DNA from 4 places in the Halomonas rhizosphaerae genome. Region 1 is predicted to be linked to each of the others. Evidence: riboswitches for the same ligand, from Rfam matches in the RefSeq annotation. Region 1 holds a riboswitch; each other region holds the start of a gene.
What was found. A riboswitch is a leader RNA that binds a small molecule or an ion and turns the genes downstream of it on or off. The one in region 1 is predicted to bind thiamine pyrophosphate.
Positions count from the first base shown of each region.

Region 2: another riboswitch for thiamine pyrophosphate. It lies ahead of thiM (hydroxyethylthiazole kinase); the one in region 1 lies ahead of tenA (thiaminase II).
Region 3: another riboswitch for thiamine pyrophosphate. It lies ahead of QLQ86_RS11035 (SLC5/6 family protein); the one in region 1 lies ahead of tenA (thiaminase II).
Region 4: another riboswitch for thiamine pyrophosphate. It lies ahead of thiO (glycine oxidase ThiO); the one in region 1 lies ahead of tenA (thiaminase II).

Region 1 is NZ_JASCQQ010000039.1:299,975-307,820, forward strand. Features, by position in the region: gene QLQ86_RS19970 (glycosyltransferase family 4 protein) at 1-768, opposite strand, end outside; gene QLQ86_RS19975 (6-pyruvoyl trahydropterin synthase family protein) at 768-1,166, opposite strand; gene QLQ86_RS19980 (zinc-dependent alcohol dehydrogenase) at 1,197-2,171, opposite strand; gene QLQ86_RS19985 (CDP-alcohol phosphatidyltransferase family protein) at 2,319-3,092, shown strand; gene QLQ86_RS19990 (YceI family protein) at 3,110-3,730, shown strand; TPP riboswitch at 3,787-3,921, shown strand; gene tenA (thiaminase II) at 3,992-4,660, shown strand; TPP riboswitch at 4,759-4,871, shown strand; gene thiC (phosphomethylpyrimidine synthase ThiC) at 4,954-6,843, shown strand; gene QLQ86_RS20005 (porin family protein) at 6,938-7,441, opposite strand; gene QLQ86_RS20010 (acetate/propionate family kinase) at 7,684-7,846, shown strand, end outside.
Region 2 is NZ_JASCQQ010000005.1:7,691-15,536, reverse strand. Features, by position in the region: gene QLQ86_RS01510 (tetratricopeptide repeat protein) at 1-22, shown strand, start outside; gene QLQ86_RS01505 (response regulator) at 33-713, shown strand; gene QLQ86_RS01500 (ATP-binding protein) at 713-2,098, shown strand; gene QLQ86_RS01495 (CopG family transcriptional regulator) at 2,192-2,389, opposite strand; gene dauA (C4-dicarboxylic acid transporter DauA) at 2,585-4,339, shown strand; gene QLQ86_RS01485 (hypothetical protein) at 4,463-4,741, shown strand; TPP riboswitch at 4,782-4,882, shown strand; gene thiM (hydroxyethylthiazole kinase) at 4,920-5,726, shown strand; gene thiE (thiamine phosphate synthase) at 5,716-6,333, shown strand; gene QLQ86_RS01470 (DMT family transporter) at 6,338-7,213, opposite strand; gene QLQ86_RS01465 (serine hydrolase) at 7,324-7,846, opposite strand, start outside.
Region 3 is NZ_JASCQQ010000026.1:122,755-130,600, reverse strand. Features, by position in the region: gene QLQ86_RS11045 (DUF3427 domain-containing protein) at 1-2,799, shown strand, start outside; gene QLQ86_RS11040 (peroxidase-related enzyme) at 2,916-3,503, shown strand; TPP riboswitch at 3,569-3,688, shown strand; gene QLQ86_RS11035 (SLC5/6 family protein) at 3,678-5,066, shown strand; gene QLQ86_RS11030 (hypothetical protein) at 5,135-6,709, shown strand; gene ilvD (dihydroxy-acid dehydratase) at 6,758-7,846, shown strand, end outside.
Region 4 is NZ_JASCQQ010000010.1:32,043-39,888, forward strand. Features, by position in the region: gene QLQ86_RS05265 (thiazole synthase) at 1-323, opposite strand, end outside; gene thiS (sulfur carrier protein ThiS) at 323-532, opposite strand; gene thiO (glycine oxidase ThiO) at 529-1,626, opposite strand; TPP riboswitch at 1,689-1,811, opposite strand; gene QLQ86_RS05280 (hypothetical protein) at 1,889-2,194, opposite strand; gene argF (ornithine carbamoyltransferase) at 2,317-3,237, opposite strand; gene grxD (Grx4 family monothiol glutaredoxin) at 3,429-3,779, shown strand; gene rnt (ribonuclease T) at 3,878-4,540, opposite strand; partial or broken gene QLQ86_RS05300 (argininosuccinate synthase) at 4,661-5,905, shown strand; gene QLQ86_RS05305 (HlyU family transcriptional regulator) at 5,987-6,295, shown strand; gene QLQ86_RS05310 (DUF294 nucleotidyltransferase-like domain-containing protein) at 6,390-7,517, shown strand; gene QLQ86_RS05315 (ATP-binding protein) at 7,711-7,846, opposite strand, start outside.

The DNA.
Region 1 (7,846 bases):
GCGGTAGGCCGCGGCCAGGCCATGGGCATCCCGCTCGCCGGCGAAGCACAGCCGTTCGGCAAGGCCAAGGCGTTGCGCCTCGGCCAACAGGGAGGCGGCGTGCTCGGGGTCACGCCGGTGACTGCCGACGATCTCGCAGACCCAGGGGCGGTCGGTGAGGCCGGCCAGCGCCTCGACCAGCAGGCCGAGCCCCTTGCGGGGCGTCAGGGTCGCCACGCAGAGCAGCCGCCGGGGACGCATCGCATCCTCATGGTCCAGGGCTCCGCTGGCCAGGGAGGCCTTGTCGACGCCGGGTTCGGCCACCCGGAGTCGGCCGTCGGGGACGCCGTAATCCCGCAGGGCACGTGCGGTGTGGTGGCTGGTGACAACCACCCGGCGGGCCGCGGCCAGCGCCCGTGCCTCGCTGTCGCGAAACGCCCTCTGCTGGGCGGGGTCGAGTCCAGTCTCGTCGGCCAGGGGGTGATGGACGAGGGCGATGATCCGCAGACGCTCGGCATGCCGCTCGACCTCTTCGGGCAGTCCGCCCATGGCCAGGCCATCGATGACCACGCGGGCATTGTCGGGCAGCCTCGCCAGGACCTGTACCAGGCTGTGGCGTGCCCGCCGATCGGCCAGCGGGAAACGCCCCTCGAGCCCCACCACCTCGACCCGCCACGCCTGGCTGCGCAGTTCCGCCACCATGCGGGCATCGTAGATATAGCCTCCGGTCCACTGGTCGGGATCACCGGCGACGATCAGGGTCAGCTCGGGCATCGCGTCCCGAGACATCAAAGCTCGCCCTCATAGCTGGCCCAGGCGACATGCGATTCATGCAGGGTTACGCAGAGGGACTCGAGCCCCATGGCGGCCTCGCCGAGGTGACCGAGCTGTATGGCCGTGGCGAGTCGCTCGAAGACCACCCGTGCCATGAACTCGGTGGTGGTGTTACGGCCCTGAAACTCCTCCACCTCGTCGAGGTTCTGAAAATTGAACTCGGCGAGCACCCTCTTGAGGGCCTCGCCGGCCAGGCCGATGTCGACGACCAGGCCGTCGTCATCGAGTTCGCGGCGCTGGAAGGTCACGTCGACCACATAGGTGGCACCGTGCGTGCGCTGGGCGGGGCCGAAGACGTCGCCGCGGAAGCTGTGGGCGATCATGAAATGGTCACGAACGTTCAAGCGGTACATGAGGCAAGATCCTCGTATCCAGGAAAGGGGCTAGTAGCGGATTCGGTGGCAGAGCACCTCGCCCGAGGCGGCGGCGAGCCGAGGCATCAGGAGGGGCAACTCGTGGAAATCGCTCTCGCCGCTGATCAAGACGTCGAGGCAGGGAGCGCGCAGGAGGTCCAGGGCCAGCGCGAGGCGGCGGCGATGGTCCCAACGCGGAGTGCGTTCGACGGGCAGGCGGCCGACCTGGCTCGCGACCAGGCGCAGTCGCCGGGAGTGGAAGGCCTCGCCCAGGGGCAGGCTCGCTTCGCGGTCACCGTACCAGCTCATCTCGACCACCCGGGCCTCGTCGCCGGCCAGGGTCAAGCCAAGACGCAGCCCATCGGGATTGCCGCTGGCGTTGACCACCAGGTCATTGTCGGCGGGCGCCTGATCGGCCAGGCAGAAATCGACGCCCAGGGCGTCGGCGAGTTCGGCCCGCCGCGGCGACACGTCCACCAGGCACACCCGGGTACCGGGAATCGCCGCGCAGAGCCAGGCCACCAGGGCCCCGATCACACCGGCGCCGACCACGGTGATACGGTCTCCCACGCCGGGAGCGGCGTCCCAGACCCCGTTGATGGCCGTCTCCATGTTGGCCGCCAGCACGGCCCGCGCTGCCGGCAGGCCTTCCGGTAACGGCGCCACGGCGTCCATCGGCACCACATAGCGGTCCTGGTGCGGGTACAGGCAGAACACCTCTCGTCCGAGCAGCAAGGGCTCACCGGCCTCGACGACGCCGACGCTGACATAGCCATACTTGACCGGCCCGGGGAAGTCACCCTGTTGGAAGGGGGCACGCATGCGTTGCCACTCGCTTTCCGGCACCCTGCCCTCGAAGACCAGCGATTCGGTACCGCGACTGATGCCGCTGAAGAGGGCTCGAACGGCCACCTCGCCGGGGCCAGGCATGGACACCTGTTCCTGTCGCAGGGCTCCCTGGCCCGGTGCCAGGGTCCAGAAGGCGGTAGCGCTAGCATGTCGCATGGCAACATCCGTAGTGGGGACGTCAGGGGTATGAACAGACGCTAACGAAGCCGTGAGCGACATCGATGCAACCGGCCCAGTCGTACAACACTGTTGGCTGCACGCCTATTCTTCTACAATAATGATACGCCAATATTGGAATGCACAATGCAATACTGTCAATCGACCCGCGACCATGCCAGGGGGCCGGCCATCCCGATCGTCCGTGACCTTGGCGTCGGCGCCCTGATCCTGCTGGCCGCGACGACACTGCTGTGGTCGTGGGTCGGGGCGAGCTTCCGGGTACCCCTCCTGGCGATGATCACCTACCTGATCATGGCCGGACTCGTCGTGGCCTCGGCGCCCTCCCACTGGCGAAGACTGGGCTGGGCCAATCGCATCACCCTGTGGCGGGGGGCCCTGATTGCTCTGCTGGCCGGCACCCTGGCCGACCCCGACCTGCTGGCCCGAGACGCTGTCCCCCTTGCCGCCCTGGCCCTGCTGGTCCTGCTGCTGGATGGTGTGGATGGCTGGGTCGCGCGCCGCACATCCACGCAGAGCGACTTCGGGGCGCGCTTCGACATGGAACTCGATGCCTTCCTGATCCTGCTGCTGTGCCTGGCATTGCTGTTGCTCGACAAGGCAGGCCCCTGGGTGTTGGCCATCGGCGCCATGCGCTACGCTTTCGTTATCGCCGGACGCAAGCTCTCCTGGCTGACCGCGACCCTGCCGCAGAGTCGTCGCCGCAAGATCGTCTGCGTGTGGCAGGTTGCTGCCTTGATGATCGCCCTGCTGCCCGTCGCCGGCGCCACGACCACGAATTGGCTGGCCGGAAGCGCTCTGGCCGGCCTGATCTGGTCCTTCGGCGTCGATATCCGCTGGCTGTATCGCCATGCCCCGGCAAGGCGGGTGGAGGACTGTCGCGCCAGCAGTCACTCGTGAATCGAAAGGAAACCCTCATGCCTTTGCCCCTCAGTCATATCTCCCCTCCCGCATTGCCCATCGCCACAGGGCTCGTCCTGGCGCTGGGCGCATTCTCGATGCAGCCGGCCAGTGCCGAGCCACGCACCTACGAGATAGATCCAGAGCACTTCTCCATCGGCTTCCTGACCGAACACGTCGGCTACGCGGACACGCTCGGCATGTTCCTGGAAGGCCAGGGCGAATTCGTCTATGACGAGCAGACTCGAGAACTGCACTCCGGGAGAGTCGAGATCGCCACCGACAGCGTCTTCACCAACCACGAGGAGCGTGACAACCACCTGCGCAGCGACGATTTCCTCGACGCTCGCCGCTACTCGACGATCGTCTTCGAGGTGACCGACTTCGAGGCACGCAGTGACAGCGAAGGCACACTGGAAGGCGAACTGACCCTGCTCGGCGAGACCCGCCCCCTGACCCTGGACGTCACGCTCAACAAGGCCGACGTGTACCCCTTCGGCCACGGACAGCACACCCTGGGACTGTCGGCACGCACCACCATCGCCCGCAGCGACTGGGGGATGACCTACGGGGTCGACAACGGCATGGTCGGCGACGAAGTGGAACTGATCCTCGAACTGGAGGCGATCAGGCAATAGCCGATCCCGACAGATAGACGGGCTGGCAAGTCATGACCAGCCTGCTAGACTAACTCACTCGCTTGACGGGGTGCCGGTGAATCCGGCTGAGATAGCGCAGGGGTCTCTCCAGGAATGGACAGCACCCGAGCGCTGGTCCCGTGGAACCTGATCCGGCTCGTACCGGCGTAGGAATCAAGCGGTGAGCCAGTGCCTCTCCGGCAGCCCCATGGCCACCCTCCCCTCGCCCGACTCCGGATCGACACCGCTACCGGAGGCAAGATGGGCTCCCGCTTCAGTGACCTCACCGCCGCCTGCCAGGCCGACTGGCGCGCCTATATCGAACACCCATTCGTGCGCGGCCTGGGCGACGCCACCCTCGACGAGGGCGCCTTTCGCCACTACCTGCAGCAGGACTACCTCTTCCTGATCCACTTCGCCCGGGCCTATGCGCTGGCCGCCTACAAGAGTCGAACCCTGGCCGACCTGCGCCAGGCCCATGAGGGGCTCAAGGCGATCCTCGACGTGGAACTCGGCCTGCACGTGGACTACTGCCGCGACTGGGGCATCGCCGAGGAGGACCTCGCCGCCCTGCCCGAGGCCCGCGCGACACTCGCCTACACCCGCTACGTGCTCGACACCGGCCACCGCGGCGACCTGCTCGACCTGCACGTGGCATTGGCACCTTGCCTGGTGGGCTATGGCGAGATTGCCCGGTGGCTCACAACCCGGCCCTCCACCGTGCGCGGCCAGGCCAATCCCTATGACGCCTGGATCGGCATGTACGAAAGCGACGAGTTCCAGGATGCCATGCACGCCGAGCTTGAGTGGCTCGATGCGCGCCTGGCCGAGGTCACCCCGGGGCGCTTCCAGGAGCTGTCGGAGGTGTTTCGCGACGCCACGCGACTCGAGATCGACTTCTGGCAGATGGGGCTGGACCGCACCGACTGATGGCCTGGTGCCATCGCTGGCCCTATGGAAAGACCCGCGCTGGCTCTGGTCAGGCCAAACGCGGCGGGCAAGATACGTCTTGCCCGGGTAGTTGACCACCACGCTTGACGGGGTGCCGTTGAAGACGGCTGAGATCATGCAGCACCCGAGCATGGATCCCGTTGAACCTGAACTGGCTAGGACCAGCGTAGGGATCAAGCGACACGCCGCCACGGCGCTCCATGCCTGGCGGCCCCTGTCCTCCCCAGCTTGTCCTCCCTGACAACCCCATGAAACCCAAGGGAGAACACCGCATGAGCAAGACCGCCCACTTTCTCGCCGAGACCGCCCGCGTCGACGAGGCCGCTATCCGGCCGTTGCCCGGCTCGCGCAAGCGCTACGTCGAGGGCTCGCGCCCGGACATCCGCGTGCCCTTCCGCGAGATCTCGCTGTCGCCCACCCGCACCTCGGGGGCCGACGAGGAGAACCCTCCGCTGCTGGTCTACGACACCTCCGGCCCCTACACCGACCCGGACGCCGAGATCGACCTGCGCCGCGGCTTGCCCGAGCTGCGTCGCGCCTGGATCGAGCAGCGCGACGATACGGAACGGCTCGACGGCCCCACCTCCGAGTACGGCCGTCGCCGTGCCAACGATCCCACGCTCGCCCCGCTGCGCTTCGACCTGACCCGTACCCCGCGGCGGGCCAAGGAAGGCAGGAACGTCACCCAGCTGCACTATGCGCGCCAGGGCATCATCACCCCGGAGATGGAATTCATCGCCATTCGCGAGAACCAGCGGCGCCAAGCCCTGGGAACCGAGGAAGTCGAGCGCATCCTCGGCCAGCAGCATCCGGGCCAGGGCTTCGGTGCGCGGCTGCCGGAGGAGATCACCTCGGAGTTCGTGCGCCAGGAAGTGGCGGTGGGCCGCGCCATCATCCCCAACAACATCAACCACCCCGAGTCCGAGCCGATGATCATCGGCCGCAACTTCCTGGTGAAGATCAACGGAAACCTAGGCAACTCGGCGGTGACCTCCTCCATCGAGGCGGAGGTCGACAAGATGACCTGGGGCATCCGCTGGGGCGCCGACACCATCATGGACCTCTCCACCGGGCAGAACATCCACGAGACCCGCGAGTGGATCATCCGCAACGCCCCGGTGCCCATCGGCACCGTGCCCATCTACCAGGCGCTGGAGAAGGTCAATGGGGTGGCCGAAGACCTCACCTGGGAGGTATTCCGCGACACCCTGATCGAGCAGGCCGAGCAGGGCGTGGACTACTTCACCATCCACGCCGGGGTGCTGCTGCGCTATGTGCCGCTGACCGCCAAGCGCGTGACCGGTATCGTCTCGCGGGGCGGCTCGATCATGGCCAAGTGGTGCCTGTTCCATCACCGGGAGAGCTTCCTCTACACCCACTTCGAGGAGATCTGCGAGATCTGCAAGCAGTACGATGTCGCCTTCTCGCTGGGTGATGGCCTGCGCCCCGGCTCGGTGGCCGACGCCAACGACGAGGCCCAGATGGCCGAGCTCGAGACCCTCGGCGAGCTGACCCACATCGCCTGGAAGCACGACGTGCAGGTGATGATCGAGGGCCCCGGCCATGTGCCCATGCACCTGGTCAAGGAGAACATGGACAAGCAGCTCGAGGTCTGCGACGAGGCGCCCTTCTACACCCTGGGCCCGCTGGTCACCGACATCGCGCCGGGCTACGACCACATCACCTCGGGCATCGGCGCGGCGATGATCGGCTGGTTCGGCTGCGCCATGCTCTGCTACGTGACCCCCAAGGAGCACCTCGGCCTGCCCAACAAGGACGACGTCAAGACCGGCATCATCACCTACAAGATCGCCGCCCACGCCGCCGACCTCGCCAAGGGCCACCCGGCCGCCCAACGTCGCGACAACGCCCTGTCCAAGGCGCGCTTCGAGTTCCGCTGGGAGGACCAGTTCAACCTCGGCCTCGACCCGGACACGGCCCGCGAGTACCACGACGAGACCCTGCCCAAGGACTCGGCCAAGGTCGCCCACTTCTGCTCCATGTGCGGGCCCAAGTTCTGCTCCATGAAGATCAGCCAGGAGGTGCGTGACTATGCCAGGGATAACGGCCTCGACGGCGACCAGGAAGCCGTCATGAAGGGCATGGAGGAGCAGGCGGAGAAGTTCCGCCGCAAGGGAGGTGAGCTCTACTCGGAGGTCTGACCGCCGACGGCCCCGCCAAGCAGAGCGCCCTCGCCGGTTTCCCGGCGAGGGCGCCTTTCATTTCATGGCATGGCGGTGTGGGGCCGCCGGGAGATCAGAAGCGGAACGTCACCCCGACACTGGCGGCATCGAAGGTGTAGTTCGACTCGTCCAGGTAGCGCATGTAGTCGGCCCCCACGGCGAGGTTGTGCGTCACGTCGAACTCGGCGCCAGCACCGTAGGAGAAGCCACTCTCGTCATCCACGTCAGCATCCACCTCGGTGAAGCCCGCCAGGCCGTAGAGGCGGAATTCCGGAGCGATCGGCAGGATACCCTTGGCATAGGCGCCGGCCAGGTAATCCAGCTCAACGTTGCCATCCGAGCCGCCGGTGCCGAGGTGGCCTTCCAGGGCGAAGTAGTCGTTGAACGCCACACCAGCCCGCAGGCGCAGGCCGGTGCTGTCGAAGTTGCCACGCCCTTCCGGGTCGAGCTCCCAGAACAGGACATCGCCACCGATGTAGGGGGTCGGCTGATAGTTCATCGGGCTGCCCTGGGCATGGGCGGTGGCTCCGGCCAGCAGCAGGGCAGCGGAGACGGTGGAAATCGTGATGGTCTTCATGGTGAGCCTCCCAGTTAGGAAACAGCGTTTCCTTTCGCAGATTTCATTCTGGTACAGCCTCGACCAAAGTGCAACATGTTCCGCAGCGCCCTGCGATGGGAGAGGGAGACGGCAGGACGCGCGCCGTCAGGTCACTGCATCCCGCACTGCAACATGATAGATTCGCCCTGCCCGGGAGCCGTTTGCCAGGCACACCCTGGCCGCATCATCCGCGCCCCCGACATCCCTGAACAGGACGCGCCATGAACGACCCGGTACTGGTAATCAACTGCGGCTCTTCGTCCATCAAGTATGCCCTCGTTCCCGCCTCTCCAGACCATCCTCGCCTGGCCGGCCTGGCCGAGCGCCTGGGCGGCGAGGATGCGCGCCTCACGGGCGTCGACGGCGCCGGACGGGAATTCTCAT
Region 2 (7,846 bases), on a different contig from region 1:
GCTGGCCCAACTTAAGGAGTGACCCGCCCCCCATGCGCATCCTGCTGGTAGAGGACGACCCCAGCCTGGCGGCGGGCATCCGCCTGGCCCTCAAGCCCGAGCACTACACCGTGGACCTGCTGGCCGATGGCCGGCAGGCCCTGGCCGCCCTCAAGGGCAACGAGCCCTTCGATGCGGTGATCCTCGACCTCGGCCTCCCCGGGCTCGACGGCATGCGGGTGCTGGAGGCGACGCGTCGCCGCGGCAACCGCGTGCCGGTACTGGTGCTGACCGCCCGGGACGGCATCGACGACCGCATCGCCGGCCTGGATGCCGGCGCCGACGACTACCTGATCAAGCCCTTCCAGGTCGCGGAGCTCAAGGCCCGGCTGCGGGCCCTGCTGCGACGCAGCCAGGGGCAGGCCAGCAGCGTGCTGGAGGCCCGCGGTATCCGCCTCGATCCCGCCACCCATAGCGTCAGCTACCGTGGCGAGCCGGTGTCGCTCTCGCGACGCGAGTTCACCCTGCTCCAGGAGTTCCTCGCCCATCCGGGCCGGGTGTTCACCCGCGACACCCTGACCCGGCTGGTCTACGGCTGGGACGAGGAGGTGGAGAGCAATGCCATCGAGGTGCACGTGCACCACCTGCGCCGCAAGTTCTTCCCCGAGCTGATCCGCACCCTGCGCGGCATCGGCTATGTGCTGGACAGCCCCGTGCCGGACGGAAGGGGCTGATGTCGATCCGTCGACGCACCCTGGGCGTGGTATTGCTGATCTTCGGCCTGAGCATGCTGGTGATCGGCCTGACCAGCTACCGCGACGCCACCCACGAGGTGGAGGAGCTCTTCGATGCCAACCTGGCCCAGAACGCCCGGCTGCTGGAGGGGCTGATGCGCGCCCCGCTGGCCGCCGAGCAGCGCGAGGCGCTGCTGGCCAGCCTGGAGGCCTCCCTGCTGCGTGCCGAGCAGGCCGACCAGCGCATCGCCGGCCACCGCTACGAGAGCAAGCTCGCCTTCCAGCTGTGGGAGGGCGACCGGCTGCTGCTGCGCTCGGCCAGCGCGCCGCAGCAGCCGCTGACCGAGCTCAGGGAGGGCTACCAGGACACCCGCCTGGACGGCCATGGCTGGCGGGTCTATGCGCTGAGCACACCCGAGGAAGAGCGGCGCGTGATGGTGGGCGAGCGCGATGACGTGCGCGGCGAGCTGGTGACCCTGATCGCCCTGCGCACCCTGATGCCGGACCTGCTGGGACTCCCCGTGCTGGCCCTGCTGCTATGGTGGGCGATCGGCTGGGGGCTGCGGCCGCTATCGCGGATGGCCGAGCAGATCCGCCGACGCGACCCCCACACCCTGCAGCCCTTGATCCTCCACCCGCTGCCGCGGGAGCTGGAAACCATCGCCGGCGCCCTGAACCGCCTGCTCGAGCGCATCCGCGCGCTGCGGGTGCGCGAGAAGCGCTTCATCGCCGACGCCGCCCACGAGCTGCGCACGCCGCTGGCGGTGCTCGACCTGCATGCCCAGAACGCGCTGGCCGCCGAGGACCCGGCGGACCGCCGCGAGGCGCTGGACAAGCTGCGTGATGGCGTGGCCCGGAGCACTCGCCTGGTCACCCAGCTGCTCGCCCTGGCCCGCCTGGACCCGGAGGAGGAGTCGCCGCTGGCCGGCAAGCCTGCCGACCTGCTGGCCGAGGTGCGAGAGGCGCTGGCAAAGCTCTCGCCGCTGGCCGCCGAACGCGGCATCGAGCTGCAGCTGGAGGCCGACGAGGCCGCCGACTGGGCGCTCATGGTCGAGCCCGGGACCCTCGACACCCTGATCCAGAATCTGGCCGGCAATGCCCTGCAGCACTCCCCCGAGGGCGGCACCGTCACCGTCGGGCTGGCCGCCGGCGCCGACGCCCTGACCCTGGTGATCGACGACCAGGGCCCCGGCATCCCGGCAGAGCAACGCCCACAGGTCATCGAGCGCTTCCATCGTGCCGGCCCGGGCGCCGGCGCCGGCCTGGGGCTCTCCATCGTCGACCGGCTGCTGCAGCGCCACGGCGGCCACCTGCGGCTCGACGACGCCCCGGGCGGCGGGCTCAGGGTGTCCGTCCTGCTGCCGCGCACGCAGCAGGTGGCCTGACCGCCTCCCCGCCAGCCGGCGTCGGGCCTGCCGGACAAGCAGGACCGGGGCCCCGCAGCCGCTGCCACCCACCCGGCCGGGATGGGGCCCCACTCACTCCCGTCCCGTCGCGTCCCTGCCGGCCAGGTCGGGGCGCGTCTCGTACTCCACGCCATGGTCGCGCAGGTAGTCGCGGATCAGCTGTCGCACCACCTGGGAAGGGGTCAGGTCCTGGGCCGCACACAGCTGCTCGAAGGCCCGCTTCTTGTGCGGGTCGATCAGCAGGGTCAGGCGTGCCGTCTTCTTTTCCATCGCGATTCTCCGGAAGCATTATCATCAAATGTTAATGCGCGCTGCCGGGCGGGGCAATGCCGGGAACATGTTTGTCGATAATACTAACGACATGTTAATGTAATTCACATAAGCAACCGGATCACCGCCCAGGGTGGATGCGGCCACCGGCCCATCCAGGGAGGCGGGTGACCCCGTAACAAGGAGACCCCGCGCATGGCACGCCACCGACCGTCCCCGCGACTTCCCGGCATCGCCACCGGCCTGCGCGCGGCCTGGCGAGACGGCTACGGGCTGGACGACCTGCGCCGCGACGTCCTGGCCGGGCTGACCATCGGCACCGTGGCCGTGCCGCTCTCCATGGCCCTGGCGATCGCCACCGGCGTGCCTCCCCAGCACGGGCTATACACGGCGATCGTCGCCGGCGCCATCATCGCGCTGACCGGCGGTTCACGCTTCAATGTCTCGGGCCCCACGGCAGCCTTCGTCGTCATCCTCTTCCCGATCGTCCAGCAGTACGGCCTGGGCGGCCTGCTGATCGCCTCGATGATGGCCGGCCTGATCCTGGTGGCGCTGGGCCTCACCGGCATGGGACGCCTCATCCAGTACGTGCCCTATCCGGTGGTGCTGGGCTTCACGGCGGGGATCGCGGTGGTGATCGCGGTCCTCCAGGTGCCTGACTTCCTGGGCCTTCAGGTCGGCCAGCTGGGCGAGCACTTCGTCGAGAACCTGGGACGGATCGCCGCCTCGCTGCCCGGCCTGGAGCCACTGGAGCTGGGGATCGGGGCCTTCACCCTGGGGGTCATGCTGCTCTGGCCGCGCCTGCATCTGCCGATTCCGGCGCCCCTGGTCGGGCTGGTGGTCGGCGCGGTGGCGGCCTATGCGGTCAACCACGGGATCGGCGACCCGAGCACGGGCAACCTGGTGGAGACCATCGCCTCGCGCTTCACCTGGGAGGCTCAGGGCGAGAGGGGCAGCGGGATTCCCCCGATCGCGCCGAGTCTCGTGGCCCCCTGGCGACTGCCCGGCGCGGACGGCGAACCCCTGGCACTGGACTTCGAACTGATTCGCGCCCTGCTGGGTCCGGCCTTCGCCATCGCCATGCTGGGGGCGATCGAGTCGCTGCTCTGCGCGGTGGTGTCCGACGGGCTGACCCGGACCCGGCATGACCCCAACGCCGAGCTGATCGGCCAGGGGCTTGGCAATATCGTCGCGCCGCTGTTCGGCGGCATCACCGCCACGGCTGCCATCGCCCGTACCGCCACCAACATCCGCAGCGGTGCCCGTTCGCCGATCGCGGCGGTGGTGCACTCGCTGGTGGTGCTGCTGGCGGTAGTCGCGCTGGCCGGCCTGCTGGGGCTGGTGCCGATGGCCGCGCTGGCGGCGCTGCTGTTCATCGTCGCCTGGAACATGGGCGAGGCCCGCCACTTCCTGCACACCCTGCGCTCTGCCCCACCGGGGGACGTGGCCATCCTGTTGACCTGTTTTACCCTGACCGTGCTCTTCGACATGGTGCTGGCGGTGGCCGTGGGCATCGGGCTGGCAGCTGCCCTCTTCATCCGGCGCATGTCGCTGCTGACCCAGACCCAGCGGGTCGACAACGGGTCGCATGCCAGCATCGACGAGCTGCCCGCCGAGATCGCCCTCTACGACATCGATGGCCCGCTGTTCTTCGGCGCCGCCGAGAAGGCGCTCACCTCGCTGCACCTGGTGGACCCGAAGGTGCGGGTCGTCATCCTCGACATGCATGACGTGCCGAGCATGGATGGCACCGCCATCGTGGCCCTCCAGGCCCTGGTCGACGAGATGCATCGCCAGGGGGTCGCGCTGGTGCTGGTCGGCCTGCCGGCGCGCATCCTCGTCAAGCTGCGCCGTGCGGGCATCCGCCGCACGGCCGGCCAGCTGACGTGGTGCCGGGAACTGGCCCACGCCCGGAAGGTAGCCCTGCGCTGGCTCGCCCGTACTGCCTGAAGATCCACGATGCCACTGACACGCAACGGCCATCGCGCCTTAAGCGGACCTTAAGACGGCTCCTCTAGCGTCTGGTGAACGGGGAACAGGTCCCCGTCCATCGAACCACGAGGAGGCGACACCATGGGGACTGTCACGCGTGATACCCCCGCAGCGGAACACCTGGCGAGCGCTCGTCGAGCCGGCCTGCTGGTGGTGGCCGGCTGGCTGCTGCTGGCTACGGGCGTGCTGCTCGCCGACTGGGCAGCGGTGGAGCTGCCGCTGGGACTGATCGGCCTGGGTGCCGCGGCCCTGGCCCGGCTGTGGCCGAGCCCGGCCCTACAGTCGGACACCCTCGACGCCCTGTACAGCCTGACCCTGGCCAGCCTGATCACCCTCTCCGGCTTCCACCTGCTGGCCTGAACCCGGCCTTTACAGCCAGGGAGCGGGCAGGGATAGTGGAGCCTGACGACAGGGGCGCCGTGGCGACATCGCCACGGCTGAGACGCACCCTCGGAACCTGACCCGGATAATGCCGGCGGAGGGAGTCGTGTGGCCCCGGCCCTGCGCCGAGCCGCACCTCCCGCGCCGGGGAGGCCCCATGCTTGCCATCGATCCCGCCGCGCACCTGGCCCGGGTGCGCGAGACCAGCCCGCTGGTCCACAACATCACCAACCATGTGGCCATGAACAGCATGGCCAACGTGCTGCTGGCCATCGGCGCCTCGCCGGCCATGGTCCATGCCCGCGAGGAGGCCGCCGAGTTCACCGCGCTGGCCGGCGCCCTGACGATCAATATCGGCACCCTCTCGCCCCACTGGGTCGATGCCATGGAGGCCTCCGCCCTGGCCGCCGGGGAGACGGGGCGTCCCTGGGTGCTGGACCCGGTGGCGGTGGGCGCCACGCGCTATCGCCGCGAGACCGGGGCGCGACTGCTGGCGCTGTCGCCGGACGTGATCCGGGGGAATGCCTCGGAGATCATCGCCCTGGCGGGGCAGGCCGGCGGCGGGCGCGGCGTGGACAGCACCGACCCTGCCGAGGCGGCCCTCGACGCCGCCCGCCGGCTGGCCCGCCAGACGGATGGCGTGGTCGCGGTGACCGGCGAGGTGGACCTGGTCACCGATGGCCGACGGGTCGCCCGACTCAGGGGCGGCCACCCGCTGATGCCCAGGGTCACCACCCTGGGCTGCGCGCTGACGGGGGTGGTGGCGGCCTTCCTGGCCGGCGCCGATGACCCCTTCGAGGCGACGGTGGCGGCGCTTGCCTGCTACGCCGTGGCCGGCGAACTGGCCGGCGAACTTGCAAATGGCCCGGGCAGCTTCGCGGTGGCCTTCCTCGACGCCCTCTTTCACCTGGAGGGCGAGGCCCTGACCGAACGGGCCCGACTGGAGGTGGACGATGCGCCTTGATCTCTCGCTGTATCTCGTCACCGACCGCGGGCTCTGCGCGGGCCCTGGGCTGGTGGAGACCGTGATGGCGGCGGTGCGCGGCGGCGTGACGGTGGTACAGCTGCGCGACAAGCACGCCAGCGACGTCGAACTGATCGACCAGGCGCGTCGCCTGAAGGCCGCACTTTACGGCAGCGGTGTGCCGCTGATCATCAATGACCGGCTGGAGGTGGCCCTGGCCGCCGGCGCCGACGGCCTGCACATCGGGCAGGACGACTGCGACGTGGCCAGAGCCCGCGCGGCGCTGGGTCCGGAGGCGATCCTCGGGCTCTCGGTCCAGACCCATGACCAGCTCGCCCGCCTCGACCCGGCGCCGCTGGACTACCTGGGGCTGGGCCCGGTCTTCGCCACCCCCAGCAAGCACGACCACGCCGCGCCGCTGGGCTTCGAGGGCCTGGCTGCCCTGGTGGCCGCCAGCCCCCTGCCGAGCGTGGCCATCGGCGGCCTCAAGGCCGAGCACGTGGCCGCGACGCGGGACGCCGGTGCCCGCGGCCTGGCGGTGATCTCGGCGATCTGCGGCACCCCCGACCCCGAGGCCGCCGCGCGGGCCTTCCGTTCCCCGCGCTGAGGCGTCAGGAGGTCGGACGACGCTTCAGGGTGGTGCGTCGCTCGTGGTAGGCGATCGCCAGGCCACTGCCGATGATCAGGATGCTGCCGACGAACACCCAGAAATCCGGCATCTCGCCCCAGAACCACCAGCCCAGCAGCACCGCCCAGAGCATGGCGGTGTAGTCGAAGGGCGCGGCGATGGCCGCCGGGGCATGGCGGAAGGCCATGGTGATGAAGGCCGTGGCGCCCACCCCGAAGAGGCCCGATCCCGCGAAGGCCAGCCAGTGCCAGGGGTGGGGCGTCTGCCACACCCAGGGCAACGCCATGGCGGTCACCACGAAAGGCACCAGAGTCATGTAGAAGACCATCGCCCAGAGGTGCTCGGTGCCGCCCCAGCGCCGCGCGGTGATCATCATCAGCGCATAGAAGGCCGCCGCCCCGATCAGCGCCAGAGCGCCGGGGTCGAAGGCCTCGCCGCCGGGACGCACCACGATCAGCACCCCGACGAAGCCCACCAGCGAGGCCGCCAGCACCGGCCTCTCGATGCGCTCGCCCAGCAGCGGCACCGAGAGCAGGGTGACGAACAGCGGTGCCACGAAGGCGATGGCGGTGGCCTCGGCCAGCGGCAGCAGGGTCAGGCCCAGAACGAAGCAGAACATGGTGCCGGTGTAGATCAGCCCGCGCAGCAGGTGGATCCCAGGGCGTCGGGTACGCAGCTTGCGCAGGCCGCCGCCGAACCGGGCCAGCACCGCGATCAGCGGCAGCGAGACCAGGGTACGGAAGAAGATGATCTGCAGCGGCGAGTGCACCTCGCCCAGCCACTTGGCGATGGCGTCACCGATGGCCAAGCAGAGCACGCCCAGGCACATGAAGCCGATGCCCTTGAATGACGGTGACATGCCGAATGCCCTCCCCTGGCGGAACCCCAAAAAGCCACCCCGCCGGCCTGGGGCCGGCGGGGTGAGTGGAGATCACTACGCTAGTCGGTGACGTGCCGGAGGGCAAGCCTTCAGAGGCTGGCCTGGACCACCATGCACTCCATGCCCTGGGCCACCAGGCGACGGCAGGCGGTGTGGGCCTGGCCCTCGTTCATGTCCACCAGGCGGGCGCGAAAGACGCCGGCATCCTTGGCATCGGCTACGGCGATCCGGGCATCGGCCAGCTCACTGGCCAACTGGTCGGCGGCACGGGACGCCAGGTTGCGGGCATGGACCGCATCGCTGAAGGCGCCGACCTGTACGCCCCAGCCCCCGCGCTGGACGGCGCTTCCCGGGACGGGATCCGACGACGCACGGGTGCTGGCCATAAGCTCGCGGATCGGGTCGTCGGCCGAGCCCTGCTCCAGGCGCGCCGTCGTGGTGGCGGCCGGCGTCTCGACGGTGGCGACCCGCGATGCCACGGCCGGCCTCGGGGCATCCACTGCCGCCACCGGCTCCTCCGCCGGGGCCGGCGGGAAGGCCGACGCCACGGGGGGCGACGCGGCGCCCGAGGATGGCGTGCCGAGACTGGCCAGGCGGACCCGGTCGCCGGCC
Region 3 (7,846 bases), on a different contig from region 1:
CGCCCGAATACCCCGCTTTCTACGAGTGCACTACTCACCGGCTTGGGACATGACCCGCCATTGGAGCATGAGCTGCGGGCCGAGATGGCGACGGCAGATAGCGTCGATGTCCTGATCTCGTTCATTAAGTGGTCCGGTCTGCGGCTTTTGATGCCCGCCTTCGAGCGCTTGGCCGAGAGAGGCGTGCCAGTTCGCCTGATCTCCACCAGCTATATGGGCGCGAGCGACCCTACGGCATTGGAGTGGCTGACCCAACAGCCCAATGTCAGCGTGCGCGTCTCCTACGATACCGGTGGTACCCGCCTTCACGCCAAGGCCTACCATTTCTGGCGGAATAGTGGCTTTTCCACCGCCTATATTGGCTCGGCGAACATGTCCCACTCGGCAATGACCCAAGGTCTGGAATGGACCGTCAAGGTCACCGCTCAGGACATGTCACATATCCTCGAACGTTTCGAGGCGGAGTTCTCGGCCTATTGGGAGAGCGATGAGTTCGAGCCCTACACTCAGGCGGACTTTATCCGCTTTCGACAAGCGATCGCGGCGCACAAGGATCGTGACCGCCGAGGGATGACCTTCTTCGCCGAGATTACGCCGCGGCCGTTCCAACTACGAATCCTGGAAGCGATCGATGCCGCGCGTCAGCGCGGTTCCTACCGCAATTTGGTCGTGGCGGCCACCGGTACCGGAAAGACCGTGATCTCATCACTGGACTATCGACGGATCTGTGAGCGCGAGGGTCGTCAGGTACCGCTGCTGTTCGTCGCCCATCGCAAGGAGATCTTGGAGCAGGCCCAGGCCTGCTACCGCACCGTGCTTCGTGATCAGAACTTCGGCGAACTCTGGGTGGGCGGGCATTCGCCGACGGAGCACCGTCACCTGTTTGCCTCGGTGCAAACGCTGAATGGACAACGGCCTTGGGAATCCCTTGGAACAGACCACTTTCACTATGTGGTGATTGATGAGGCGCATCATGAGACTGCTAGCAGCTATCGGGCGCTACTCGAGGAGCTAAAACCTGCCGTGTTGCTGGGGCTGACGGCCACGCCCGAGCGCATGGACGGCACCAGTATTCTTCCGGATTTCGATGGCGACTTCGCCGCGGAAATTCGCCTGCCCGAGGCGCTTGAAGAAAAGCTGCTGTGTCCCTTCCACTACTTCGGGGTCAGCGATAGCGTAGACCTCAGCGACGACAGCCTGTGGCGCAATGGACGCTATGATGCCCGCCAGATTGAGAATCTACTGACCGGCGATGATTTTCGTGCTCGACAACGGGTGGATACCGTCCGACAGGCACTTGAGCGTTACCAGCCTGACCTGACCGGCGTGCGGGCGGTGGGATTCTGTGTCGGGGTGCGCCATGCCGAGTATATGGCTGAGTGCTTCAACAGGTTGGGCGATGACTATCGGGCCGCCGTTCTAGTCGGTGACACTCCGGCAGAGATTCGCGCTGAGCGGCTTCGTGAGTTCCGCGAGGGCAGCTTACCGTTTCTGTTTACTGTCGATGTGCTAAGTGAAGGGGTGGATGTTCCGGATATCAACTTGGTGATGTTTCTACGCCCCACCGAGAGCCTGACGGTATTTCTGCAGCAGCTGGGGCGCGGACTGCGTCACGCGCCAGGTAAGGAGTGTCTGACTGTCTTGGACTTTGTGGGCCAAACTCACCGGCGTTATCGGTTGGATACCAAGTTCACTGCATTGCTTTCCGGCCAGCGGCAGCGACTTGACCGAGAGGTAGAGGCCGAGTTCCCCAGCCTGCCCCCTGGCTGCAGTATTCAGCTTGAACGGGTCGCTCGGGAGCGAGTTCTAAGCAAGATTCGCGCGGTGCTCAGTGACTTAAATCAGTTTATCCCCGAGACCCTGCGCACTTGGCCGGAGGAAGTAGGGCAGCCACTGACGTTTGGGCGTTTCCTGGAGGTGACGGGACTGTCACCGGTACAGGTGCTGTCGCGCAGGAGTTGGTCGGAGTGGAAGGCGATAGCCGACCGCAACCCACTCCCTGCCGACCCGGACCTCGATCAGGCCCGCAAGGCGCTACCGCGTATCGCTTTGCGTAGCGATCCAGTGCTCTTGAGAGCCCTCGAGGACATTGGCGGTCAAGACGGGACGGTTCAGGAGGCGTTGGGTCGCTACGACGTGGCTCAGCAAACGGCGTTGCACTATCTGCTGTGGGCCCGGAAGGGCGGGCTGGTCGGCGTGGATAGTCTCGAGCAGTCGCTGCAGAAGTGGCGCGCTAACCCCAGTGTGGCGGCCGATGCCGTGGAGATTGCCGCCTGGCGGCGTGGCCATCTGCGAGTACCGCTGCAACCCCTGAATGATTTGCCGTTCGACTGCGGGCTACTACTGCATGGTGTTTATGGCACCGCCGAAATTAAGGCGGCTCTGGGATTGGCCAGCCTTGAGAAACCGGGCGCCACCGGGGTGGGCGTCATCCACGCCAAGGACATTCGTGCCTATATCCACTTGGTCACCTTCCAGAAGGACGAGGGAGACTTCTCTCCTACCACGCGTTATCGCGACTATCCCATCAGCCGAAGACTGTTGCACTGGGAGAGCCAGTCAACCGTCACTCAGGAGAGCCCGACGGGGCAGAACTATCTCCATTTCGAAGAGCGTGGCTATACGATCCTCTTCTTCGCTCGCCTGACCAAGCGGATCGAGGGAGAGACGGCACCGTTTATCTTCTTGGGACCGGCCAAGGCGCTGAAAGGCTATCAAGGAGATCGTCCCATCGCCATGACCTGGGAACTGGAGTATCCGATGCCCGCGGAGCTATTCGAGGATGCGAGGCCGGCATAGCGACAGGGTAGCCAAAGCGGAATACCGGAGGAGGTTCGACCTTTGCCGGCATGTTGACGTTGACGTTAACTGATAACTTGGTGGCATTGCCAACAACCACAACGCCTGGAGCCTCCATGTCCGCGCCGATCAGCCGCTTCTCCGTCCCCGAATCGATCCACGACCTGCCCGATGATGTCCGCGATGCCATGCTGACGGTACAGGAGAAAGCCGGCTTCGTGCCCAATGTTTTCCTGATGCTGGCTCACCGACCGGCCGAGTTTCGCGCCTTCTTCGCCTACCACGATGCCCTGATGGAGCGCGAGTCCGACACGCTCACCAAGGCGGAGAAGGAGATGATCGTGGTGGCCACCAGCGCCCGCAACCGCTGCCTCTACTGCGTGGTGGCCCACGGCGCCCTGGTGCGGATCTACAGCAAGGACCCGCTGCTCGCCGACCAGGTGGCGATCAATCATCGCACCGCGCCGATCAGCGAGCGCCATCGCACTATGCTGGACTTCGCCCTCTACTGCGGCCTGGAGGTGGGAGAGCTCACCGACGAGTGGGAGGCCCGCCTGAAAACGGCCGGGTTCACCCACGATGATATCTGGGACATCGGCGCCATCGCCGCCTTCTTCGGCCTCTCCAACCGTCTGGTCACCCTGACCGGCACACCTCCGAACGAGGAGTTCTACCTGATGGGGAGGGTGCCGCGGGAGAAGTGATGAATACCGCCAGTTAGGTTAGGATTGACTTTGACCTACCAAGTGGTAGGTCCCACAATCCATTCACTTGTCGCCAGGGGAGTCTCGACGCCGAGAGTGTCGGCCGGGGCTGAGAGAGCGCATGGCGCTGACCCTGGAACCTGATCCGGTTCATACCGGCGGAGGAAGTGCGACATGCCCTACCTGACGTCTGCCGTGCTCGGCGCGGCGCTGCTCTGCTTTGCCTTCCTGGGCCTCAGGGCCCGCCGGGCCGATGGCCCCCTCGACGACTATGTTACCGCGCGCAACTCCCAGGGGGCCCAGTCGCTGGGCCTCTCCTTCCTGGCCTCCGGGATGGGGGCCTGGATCCTCTTCGCGCCCCCCGAGATCGGGGCCTTCGTCGGCCCGATGGCGCTGGCCGGCTATGCCATCGGCTCGGCGCTGCCGTTCATCGTGCTCGGGCTCTACGGCCCGGCGATCCGCCGCCACCTGCCCGAGGGGCGCAGCATCGGCGAGTTCGCCGAGGCCTGCTATGGCGTCGGGGTGCGGCGCTGGGTGTCGCTGGTCTCAGTCCTCTACATGGCCTGCTTCCTGGCCGCGGAGTTGACGGCCATCGGTGCCATCACCGCACTGCTCTCCGACGTGCCGCCGGCGCTGGTGGTGATCGGCGTGGCGGTCTCCACGCTGCTCTACACGGCGGTGGGCGGCCTGCGGGCGAGCCTCGCCACCGACCGCTGGCAGGCCTGGCTGCTGATCGCGCTGCTGGCCCTGGTCGGTGGCGTGGCGCTGATGCGCCTGCCCGAGATGCCGGTGGACGCCGCGCTGCCGTCGATCCCCGCCGGCAGCGCGCTCGCCGTGGCGCTGACCCTGGTGATCGCGGTGACCGCGGCCAACCTCTTCCACCAGGGCTACTGGCAGCGGGTGTGGGCGGCGCGCGACGATCGCGCCCTGGGCCGCGGGGCCTGGCTGGGCGGCGGCGTCACCGTGCTGGTGGTGATGGCGGTGGGCGGCCTCGGCATGCTGGCCGCCATGGCCGGCGTGGCGCTGGGCGAGCCGCCGATCCCCTTCTTCGCGCTGCTCGCGGAGGCGCCGGGCTGGCTGGCCCTGCCGGCGCTGGTGCTGGCGGTCACCCTGGTCGCCTCCAGCGTGGATACCCTTCAGAACGGCCTCGCCTCGCTGGTGGTGGCGGGCTCCGGTCGGCGCGGGCTCTCCATCGGCGCGGCACGGATGGTCACGGTGGCGCTGATGGTGCCGGTGGTGGTCGTGGCGCTGCAGGGGCTCTCGGTGCTGCGGCTGTTCCTGATCGCCGACCTGCTCTGTGCGGCTATCGTGGTGCCGGTGCTGCTGGGGCTCTGGTCGCGGATGAGCGCCACGGCCGCGGTGGCCGGCGGCGTGGCGGGCATGCTCGGCGCCATCCTGCCGGGCTGGGTCGCCCAGGGCAGCCCCGCGGCGGGCGTGCTGGCGGCGAGTTTCCCCGGCAGCATCCCGACCCTGCCGCCGTTCCTGGGCGCGCTTCTCGCCTCCACCCTGGTCAGCCTGCTGATCGCGTGGCTCCGGCCGGCGGGGAAGGCGCGTCCGGCTTGAGACGTTGCCAGTTCGGCGGAGGGCGGCCACGCTGAGGGGGTCCATCCGTGTTCGCGAGGAATCGCGCCATGCAGGTCTGCTCACCGGTGCGCCCCGGGGTGCTTCTCCTGCTCGGGCTGCTGGCGGGCTGTGCTGCCAGTCCCGACTGGCGCTCGGATGTTGTCGACCGCGACCCGCGGGACGCCCGCTGCCTGGAGCGGCTGGCCGCCTTCGATGCGGCGGTGGCAGAGGCCGGGGTGACCGATGCCGGGGCGGCCCGGGTGGCCGGCTTCCCCTACCTGCGTACCGACCGTCTGCTCGCGAGCCTGGGTGACGAACTGGACACCGACGCGGCCTTCGCCGACTGGGTGACCCGGATGCGCGGGCTGGATGCCGAGGCGCGCGCCATCGAGGCCGCTAACCTGCCGGCTGCCGGACGGGACCCACTCCCGACCGGCGCCGAGCCGACCGAGGCCGTCCATGCCTGCGCAGAGCGCCTGATGCAGCGTGAGCTGCTGGCCGGGGTGGGAAGCGGGCCGGCCCGCGAGCGGTTGCGGGCGGCGGTCGAGGCTCCCGACCACTACCGGACCTGGCGCCGGGCGCTGGGGCTCTATCCCCTGACCCGCCTCGGCCTGGCCATCGGCTACAACCGCTGGAAGGCAGGCCACCTGGACACCTTCGAGGCCTCCTTCGCGACGATGCCGGCCGAGGCTCCCCTGGTCCGCTATGCGCCGCCCAGCGGCCAGCCTCGGGATGCCGACGCCGCCGCTCGGTGGCTTCGCGAGGCGCCGCGCAGCCCGCTCGGCTTCGTCGAGCTCGAGCGCGAGGCGCTGCTGCGCCTGGCGGCGTACCATGCCCCGGTGTTTCTCGTCGAGACCCGGAGTCACGACGACCGTTTCGGCGCCCCTTACTGGTTCGCCGGCCCCGAAGGACCGCTACCGCGGGTGGACACCACCCGTCCGGTGGCCGACGTGCGGCTGAGCCATACCCGCTTCGAGGGCGAGCTGTTGCCGCAGCTGGTCTATACCCTGTGGTTCCCGGCTCGCTCCAGGCAGGGCGCGCTGGACCTGCTCGGCGGGCGCCTCGACGGCCTGGTGTGGCGGGTCACCCTCGACGAGCGGGGGCGGCCGTTGATCCACGACAGCATCCATCCCTGTGGCTGCTACCACCTCTTCTTTCCCGTGCCGCCCCTCGAGCGTGTCGAGGTGGCCGCGGACGCGGACCTGCGCGAGGCGCCGCTGACGCCCAGCGAGGCACCACGCCTGGTGGCGGGACAGCGGCTGGCGGTGCGCCTCGCCGCGGTCAGCCATTATGTGGAGAACCTCGGCCTTGCGGATTCCCACATCGGCGTGGCCGAGACGCGCCGCTACGCGCTCAAGGCGGCGTCGGCGCCACCCGACCATGGCCGGCGCTCCCTGGCGCTGCCCGGTGGCGGACGCCGCAGCCTCTATGGCCCCGATGGCCTGGTGCCGCATACCGAGCGCCTCGAGCGCTTCCTGCTGTGGCCATCGGGCATCCTGAGCCCCGGCGCCATGCGTCAGTGGGGGACCCATGCCACGGTTTTCGTCGGCCGGCGCCACTTCGACGACCCCCGGCTGTTCGAGGCAGCCTTCGAGCGGCCGGCCTCCGCTCTCGCAGCGACACGCCAAGATGCCGTACCCTGACGACCACCCTCGGGGGGAACCCCCGACACCGCAAGAGGACGCCCGACCATGAGTGACACACCTGACGATCGCCGCCGCCGCCATTCCGCCGAGGTAGTGGACGGGGTCGGCAAGTCCGCCAGCCGCGCCATGCTGCGAGCGGTGGGCTTCACCGACGAGGACTTCGCCAAGCCCCAGGTGGGCATCGCCTCCACCTGGAGCAACCTCACGCCCTGCAACAGCCATATCGACGAGCTGGCCCGCCGGGCCAGCGACGGGGCCGACGGGGCCGGCGGCAAGGGGGTGATCTTCAACACCATCACCATCTCCGATGGCATCGCCAACGGCACCGAGGGCATGAAGTACTCGCTGGTGTCGCGGGAGGTGATCGCCGACTCCATCGAGACGGTGGCCGGCTGCGAGGGCTTCGACGGCCTGGTGGCCATCGGCGGCTGCGACAAGAACATGCCGGGCTGCCTGATGGGGCTGGCGCGGCTCGACCGGCCGAGCGTCTTCGTCTACGGCGGGACCATCCTGCCGGGCACCGGGCATACCGACATCGTCTCGGTGTTCGAGGCCATGGGCGCCTACAGCCGCGGCGACATGGACCTGATCGAGGTGAAGCAGATCGAGGAGACGGCCATCCCCGGCCCCGGCTCCTGCGGCGGCATGTACACCGCCAACACCATGGCCTCGGCCATCGAGGCGCTGGGCATGAGCCTGCCCGGCAGCTCGGCGCAGAATGCGGTGTCACGCGAGAAACGCGCCGACTGCGAGGCAGCCGGCGCGGCGGTGCTCGAGCTGCTCGAGCGCGACATCAAGCCCTCCGACATCATGACCCGCCAGGCCTTCGAGAACGCCATCACCGTGGTGATCGCCCTGGGTGGTTCCACCAACGCGGTGCTGCACCTGATCGCCATGGCCAGCACCATCGGGGTGGAGCTGTCGCTCGCCGACTTCACCGAGATCGGCCGGCGCGTGCCGGTGGTCGCCGACCTGCGCCCCAGCGGCCGCTACATGATGAGCGAGCTGGTGGCGATCGGCGGCATCCAGCCGCTGATGAAGACCCTGCTCGACGCCGGCCTGCTCAACGGCGATTGCCTGACGGTGACCGGTCGCACGCTGGCCGAGAACCTGGCCGATGTCGCCCCCTATCCC
Region 4 (7,846 bases), on a different contig from region 1:
CCGATCACCTCGAGCTTGATCCAGGGCGTGTCGAAGAGCTCGCGCGACATCTGCGCCAGTGTGATGGCCTCCCGGGCCGAGCGGCAGCCGGCAGTGTTGGGCAGCAGCCGGCAGCCGCTGTCGCGCAGGATCTGCCAGAAGGCCTCGCCGTCGCCGGCCGCGGGGTTCTGCCGGCGCAGGCCCAGGGTCACCATCTCGCAGCCGGCGGCCCGGATGGCCTGCTGCATCACCGTGGGCGAGGGGTAGAGGGCGGTGCCGAGCAGGAAGCGGCTGGCGAAGGCCTCGTCATACAGCGTCAGGGTATCGTCGTGCAGCGCGTCCATCAGCCACCTCCTACCGGGGCCACGATATCGATACGGTCGTTTTCCTGCAGGACCCGTCCGGCGTAGGCCGAGCGGGGCACGAACTCGCCGTTGACCGCCACCGCGACCCGGCGGTCGGCGTAGTGCCACGCCTGCAGGGCGTCGGCGAGCGGTGTGCCGGCGGGAAGGCGGGCGGTCTCGTCGTTGAGTCGCAGGGTGATCTGGTTCATGCGGCGTTCTCCTGCGGCGGGCGTGCCGCCAGTGTGTCGGCGAAGGGCCGGTCACCGTGGCCGCGGATCCCGGCCAGCAGGTGGCAGACCACGGCCGGTGCCAGCAAGTAACCGTGCCGGAACAGGCCGTTGGCGGTGATCAGCTCCTGCTGTTGAGTGACATGTGGCAGGTTGTCGAGGAAGGCGGGACGCAGGTTGACCCCCTGCTCCAGGATGCGCGCCTCGGCGAAGGCCGGGGACAGGGTATAGAGGGCGCTGCCCAGCTCCAGCGAGGATTGCAGGGACATGGGCGAGCGGTCCTCGCTCTCGATCTGGGTGGCCCCGATGACGAAGCGATCCTCCGGCTTGGGGACCACGTAGAGCTGGTAGCGGGGGTGCATCAGCCGTACCGGCCGCGAGAGCTGGATCTCGGCCGTCCGCACGTGCAGGGTCTCGCCGCGCACGCCCCGCAGGCTCGGGTGGCGCGGTCGGGCGCCGGTGCCTCGACAGTCCACGACCAGGTCGAAGCGCCGGGGGCCGTCGGCGGTGACGACCTCGCCGGGGAAGGTCTCCACCGGGCAGTGGGCATGGCACTCCCCGCCCAGGGCGCGAATCTCGTCCAGCAGGCGGGTGAGCAGGGCCCGGTTGTCCAGGTGGGCCTCGTCCGGCAGGAACAGGCCCTGGTGGAAGCCGGGCGCCAGGTCGGGCTCCAGCCGATGGATCCCCCGGGCGTCGAGCGTCCGGCAGGGGGAGTCGCCGCCCAGCGCATGGTCGAGGTCGCGGCGGAACTGGGTGAGCTCACCCAGGTCCTGGGGGTGCGCTACCATCAGGCTGCCGTTCTGCTGCCACAGCGATTGAGCGTCGAGGGCTTCGAGCCACCTCGGCCATTGGGCCAGGGCGAAGCGGCCCATGTCGTAAACGCAGCGTTCGGAGATCGCCGTTTCGCAGAGCGGGGCGACCATGCCGGCGGCGGTCCAGGCGGCAGCGGGCGGGGCGTCCAGGTCCCCGGCGTCGTAGAGGGTGACGGCGTGGCCGTCGCCGAGCAACTGCCAGGCGACCAGGCGCCCCAGCAGGCCGGCGCCGGCGACGGCGATGTGATCGGTGGTGTGTGTCACGATAGCGGCCATCCAGCAGCAGGCATGGCTGACCAGGGGGGATGACGGCAGGGGGCGGGCAGGAATGACACGCGCTTGTTCCCTCCGCAGGCATCAACCTGATCAGGTTCAACGGGTTCGGCCGTACCGATCTCAGCCCCCGTGCACGGCTCCATGAGCGTGCCGGGGCTCCCCGACAAGTCCTGCCAACTTAACCAAAGATGCCCGGGCACGCAATCTCGTCGCGTACCCGGGCATCAGAGGGGATGGCGTCCTGTCCGCCTCAGGCGCAGTCGGCGGCCCCTTCGCCGAACATGTCAAACAGTAGTTCGCGGCCGAGGCCGGTCAGCACGAAGCGCTGCTGGTCGTTCCAGGTGGCGGCCCGGCTGGTCTCGAGGATGTGTTGGCAGGGTGCCCAGTCGCGGTCGGCTTCGCCGAGTGCCTTGAGGGCGTTGCGGTCGAGGCCGCGGTGCGGGACGGTGACCGTCTCGAGGACGTGCCCCTGGCGATAGAGCAGGGCGGCCATGTTGGAGAGGCACTGACGCAGGCTGCGCTGCATGCCGTGGGTGCTGGGGGTGTCATCTATCATGCTGCCGCATCTCCTGAAGGGATTCTGCTGCAGCGCATTATACATGCGACGAAGGTTGATGTCATACCAAGGTCTAACATGCCCCGCCGTGGCAGCCTCCACGCCGGGCGGGGCAGCATCCCTCACCCCTCCACTCGCCCCAGCAGCAGGAACTCGATCAGTGCCTTCTGCGCATGCAGGCGGTTGCCGGCCTCCTGCCAGACCACGGCCCGCGGATCATCGAGCAGGGTCGTGCTGATCTCCTCGCCGCGATGGGCGGGCAGGCAGTGCAGGAAGAGCACGTCCTCCTTCGCCCGGTCGAGCATCGCCTCGCTCACCTGGAGGCCGGCGAAGTCCGCCTCGCGCCTGGCCTGCTCCTCTTCCTGGCCCATGGAGGCCCAGACGTCGGTGGTGACCAGGTCGGCTTCCGCCACGGCCTGCTGGGGATCGCGGAGGATGGTCACCCGGTCGCCGGCGGCCGCGAGAATGTCCTGGCGGGGCTCGTAGCCCTCCGGACAGCAGATGCGCAGCTGGAAGTCGAACTGGCGGGCGGCGTTGATCCAGGAATGGCACATGTTGTTGCCGTCGCCGATCCACACCGCGGTGCGGCCCTTGACGCTGCCGCGCAGCTCGGTCCAGGTCATCACATCGGCGAGCAGCTGGCAGGGATGGTAGTCGTCGGTGAGCGCGTTGATCACCGGCACCGTGCTGGCGGCGGCATATGCCTCCAGTCCCTCGTGGGAGAAGGTGCGGATCATCACCGCGTCGACCATCTCCGAGAGTACCCGCGCGGTATCGCCGATGGGCTCACCGCGGCCGAGCTGGGTGTCGCGGGGCGAGAGGAAGAGCGCATGGCCCCCGAACTGCGCCATGGCGGTCTCGAAGGAGACCCGGGTGCGGGTCGAGGACTTCTCGAAGATCATCGCCAGGGTGCGGTTGGCGAAGGGCGTGTAGGTCGGCCCGTGGGTCTTCAGGCCGTTCTTGATCGAGATGGCGCGCTGGACCAGGTAGCGCAGCTCGTCCGGACTGAGGTCAAGCAGGGTGAGGAAATGGCGGGTGGCCATGGTGTCGCTCCACGGGAAAAAACGACCATCCTAGCCAGCCCACGGGGGATGCGCAACGCGCCCGTCATCAGTAGAATGGCCCTCATCCACAAGGCCGACCAGCTTGCTCGGGTATTGCCCGGGCGCCTGCCGGCCACGGTCTATCGCGGCCCGGTCCGTCGAGATCCGGCCACACGAGAAAGGGAGATGTCATGAGCACCACCGTCGAGAACATCCAGCGCCAGATCGGCGAGAACCCCATCCTGATCTACATGAAGGGTACCCCCCAGCTGCCGCAGTGCGGCTTCTCCGCCCAGACCGTCCAGGCCCTGATGGCCTGTGGCGAGCGCTTCGCCTTCGTCAACGTCCTGGATAACCCGGACATCCGCGCCGAGCTGCCCAAGGTGGCCAACTGGCCGACTTTCCCTCAGCTGTGGGTCGAGGGCGAGTTGGTCGGTGGCTGTGACATCGTGGTCGAGATGCACCAGAGCGGCGAGCTCGAAAAGCTGGTCAAGGCCGCGGCCTCCCGCGCCGAGGCAAGCGAGGGCGACCCTCAGGCCTGAGGGTCGCGCCGTCGCGCCTGTCAGCGCTGCACCAGACGAGAGCCCCGCAGGCAACGGCCTGCGGGGCTCTCTCTTGCTGAAAGGGTGCCGCCGGGCGGCTACTCTTCCAGCCCCTGCTCCTTCTGGGCCAGGGCCCAGCCGCCCAGGTCCTTGTAGCGGTTGACCATGGCACAGAACAGCTCGGCGGTGCGCTCGGTGTCGTAGCGCGCCGAGTGGGCCGCGCTGTTGTCGAACTCGATGCCCGCGGCGCGGCAGGCCCGGGCCAGCACGGTCTGGCCATAGACCAGGCCACCGAGCGATGCCGTGTCGAAGCTCGAGAAGGGATGGAAGGGGTTGCGCTTGATGCCGCAGCGGTTCACTGCTGCGTTGAGGAAACCGTGGTCGAAGGCGGCATTGTGGCCGACCAGCACGGCCCGTGTGCAGCCATGGGCCTTGATGGACTTGCGCACCGGGCGGAAGATCTCGCCCAGCGCCTCGGCCTCGCTGACGGCCACCTGTCGTCGCAGCGGGTCATCCAGCCGGATGCCGGTGAAGTCCAGCGCCGACTGCTCCACGTTGGCCCCCTCGAAGGGAGTGACATGGTAGGCATAGGTGGCGTCGGGGATCAGGTTGCCTTCCGGGTCCATGGTCAGGGTGACCGCGGCAATCTCGAGGATCGCATCGCCCTCGGGATTGAATCCGCCGGTTTCCAGATCCACCACCACGGGCAGGAAGCTGCGGAATCGCTGCGCCATGAGTTCGCGGGCGATCGCCTCGCTCATGCACCTCTCCTTGTCTGGGCCATCGTGTTTTGAAACCGCGAAAGTCTAGCAGCTTGCCATCAGCGAGTCGCGTCGCCGGTATTCGCTGCAGGCTCGTCGCGCTATAATCACCGTCTTTACGACTGTTACGAGAGGAGCCTCAGCATGTCCGATGTCAAGAAGGTCGTGCTCGCCTATTCCGGCGGCCTGGATACGTCCGTCATCGTCAAGTGGTTGCAGGAAACCTATGACTGCGAGGTCGTGACCTTCACCGCGGACATCGGCCAGGGCGAGGAGGTCGAGCCGGCCCGCGCCAAGGCCCAGGCGCTGGGGGTCAAGGAGATCCATATCGAGGATCTTCGCGAGGAGTTCGTGCGCGACTACGTCTATCCGATGTTCCGCGCCAACACCATTTACGAGGGCGAGTATCTGCTCGGCACCTCCATCGCCCGCCCGCTGATTGCCCGTCGCCTGATCGAGATTGCCAACCAGACCGGTGCCGACGCCATCTCCCATGGCGCCACCGGCAAGGGCAACGACCAGGTGCGCTTCGAACTCGGCGCCTATGCGCTGAAGCCCGGCGTCAAGGTGATCGCGCCCTGGCGCGAGTGGGATCTCACCTCCCGCGAGAAGCTGATGGCCTACTGCCAGCAGCACGACATCCCGGTGGATTTCTCCTCCACGAAGAAGAAGTCGCCCTACTCGATGGATGCCAACCTGCTGCACATCTCCTACGAGGGCGGCATTCTCGAGGACCCCTGGGCCGAGGCCGAGGAGGACATGTGGCGCTGGAGCGTGTCGCCGGAGGCCGCGCCGGACACCCCTACCTATATCGAGCTGACCTACGAGAAGGGCGATATCGTGGCCATCGACGGCGTGCCGATGAAGCCCCACGAGGTGCTCGAGAAGCTCAACACGCTGGGCGGCGACAACGGCATCGGCCGCCTCGACATCGTCGAGAACCGCTATGTGGGGATGAAGTCCCGCGGCTGCTACGAGACGCCGGGAGGCACCATCATGCTGCGCGCCCACCGCGCCATCGAGTCGCTGACCCTCGACCGCGAGGAGGCGCACCTCAAGGACGAGCTGATGCCCAAGTATGCCGAGGTGATCTACAACGGCTACTGGTGGAGCCCGGAGCGTCGCATGCTGCAGGCGGCCATCGACGAGACCCAGAAGAACGTCTCCGGCGTGGTGCGCATGAAGCTCTACAAGGGCAGTGCCACCGTGGCGGGCCGCCGTTCCGACCAGTCGCTGTTCGACGAGTCCATCGCCACCTTCGAGGACGATGCCGGCGCCTATGACCAGAAGGATGCCGAGGGCTTCATCAAGCTCAACGCCCTGCGCCTGCGCATCGCTGCCGGCAAGGGCCGCAGGCAGGACTGAGACGGACCGTCATGCCTTCCTCGACGCCGGCTTGCCGCCGGCGTCGTCGTGTGGAGGCCCATCACCTGTGAGGAGAGCACCATGTTCAAGAAACTGTTATCCGGCCTGCTCGGCGGTGGCGATAGCAAGTCCGGCAACGCCTCGGCCGCCGAGCCGGTGGAGTACAAGGGCTTTTTGATCATCTCCGAACCGGCCGACCAGGGTGGTCAGTACCGCGTCAGCGGCTGGATCCGCAAGCCGCTGCCCGCCACCGATGGCGAGGAGGGCGAGATGCTCGAGCATCGCTTCGAGCGCTCCGACATGCTGCCCGGTCGCGAGGCCTGTGACGCCCTGATGGTCAGCAAGGCGCAGCGCTTCATCGACGAGGTCGGCGACGAGATGTTCTCCTAGCTCGCTCACTCGAGTGCTCCGGGCGGGTGCCCTCGCTATACTCCCCTCGCTATACTTCAGGACATGCCGATTCGTCCCGTGATCCGGAGTCTCCATGCGTGTGCTGCATCGACCCTCGCCCTGGCGAGCGCTCTTCGCCACCGATGCGTTGCCCGACCCCGGTGGCTGGCCGGCGCTGCTGGCCCCGCTGGGCCAGGCCCTGGCAAGCCTGGGGCCCGCCCCCGCGCTGGCCGAGGCCCATGCCTGGCAAAGCCAGCTGGTGGAGGCGCTGGACCGGCTCGACCTGCCCGCCTGGCGAATCAGCCAGCTGGTCAGCGACCACAATGACTGGCTCTATCGGCGGGCCATCACGCTCTCCCTGGAGGAGATGCGCGGCCTGGGCTGGGGTGCCCCGCCGGCGGCCTTCTGCGTGCTGACCCTCGGGTCGGGGGCACGCCACGAGAGCCTGCTGGCGCCGGATCAGGACAACGCCATGATCATTGCCGACTACCCCGACGAGCGGCATACCGAGATCGACGGGTATTTCCAGTCCCTGGGCGAGCGCTTCACCGCGCGCCTCGATGAGGCCGGGATCCCACTCTGCCAGGGCCATGTCATGGCCCGCTGGCCGATGTGGCGCAAGCGGCTCTCGGAGTGGCGCGCACAGCTCGAGATCTGGACCGCGGAGCGCCGCGTCAAGCGTGTCCAGCAGGCCAACATCCTGCTCGACTTCCACCCGGTCCATGGCGAGGCCGCGCTGGCCGAGGCCCTGGCCGATCGGGTGGCCCGGCTGCTGCCGACATCGCATCTGTTCCTCGACGAGATGGCGAGCCTGCTCGATGAGCTGCCGCTGGCCCTGGACCGTCTCGGCCGACTCAGCGGCGACGGCGAGGGCGCTCCCCACGAGCGGGCCATCAACCTCAAGCGCCAGGGGATGCTGCCGCTGGTGAATGCCGTGCGCCTGCTGGCACTGCGCCACGGGGTGCGCCCGCCGGATACCCGCTCGCGGCTGGTGGCACTGGTGATGCAGGAGGTGCTCGGCACCGAGCATGCCCGGGCCCTGACCGCGGCGCTCGAGCGGTTGCAGGCGCTGATGCTCGACGAGCAGCGCCTGGCCCTGGCCGAGGGGCGCAGCCCCGATGGCTGGGTGAACATCGCCCGCCTGGGCGAGGACCAGCGCCAGCTGCTGCGTCATGACCTGTTGCAGATCCGCGCGCTTCAGAGAAGAGCGCGGAAGCCATAAGAACCCGCCGGGAGCTGGAAGAGCGCCCGCTTCGCGGGCTTAAGCTGGAAGCTTGAAGAAAGCCTTGACACCGTGTTGGGTGGCTACAGGCTGCCTTTCAGCTTTCAGCTTTCAGCTTTCAGCTTTCAGCTTTCAGCTTTCAGCTTTCAGCTTTCAGCTTTCAGCTTTCAGCTTTCAGCTTTCAGCTTTCAGCTTAAGCCTTTTCGGGCGGTGCCTCGGGCAGCTCCATCACCAGGCAGGCACCGCCCAGTCGCGGCGCCTCCTCGACCCACAGCCGCCCGCCCAGGTGGGCGACGATGCCGCGGCTGATGGGCAACCCCAGGCCGCTG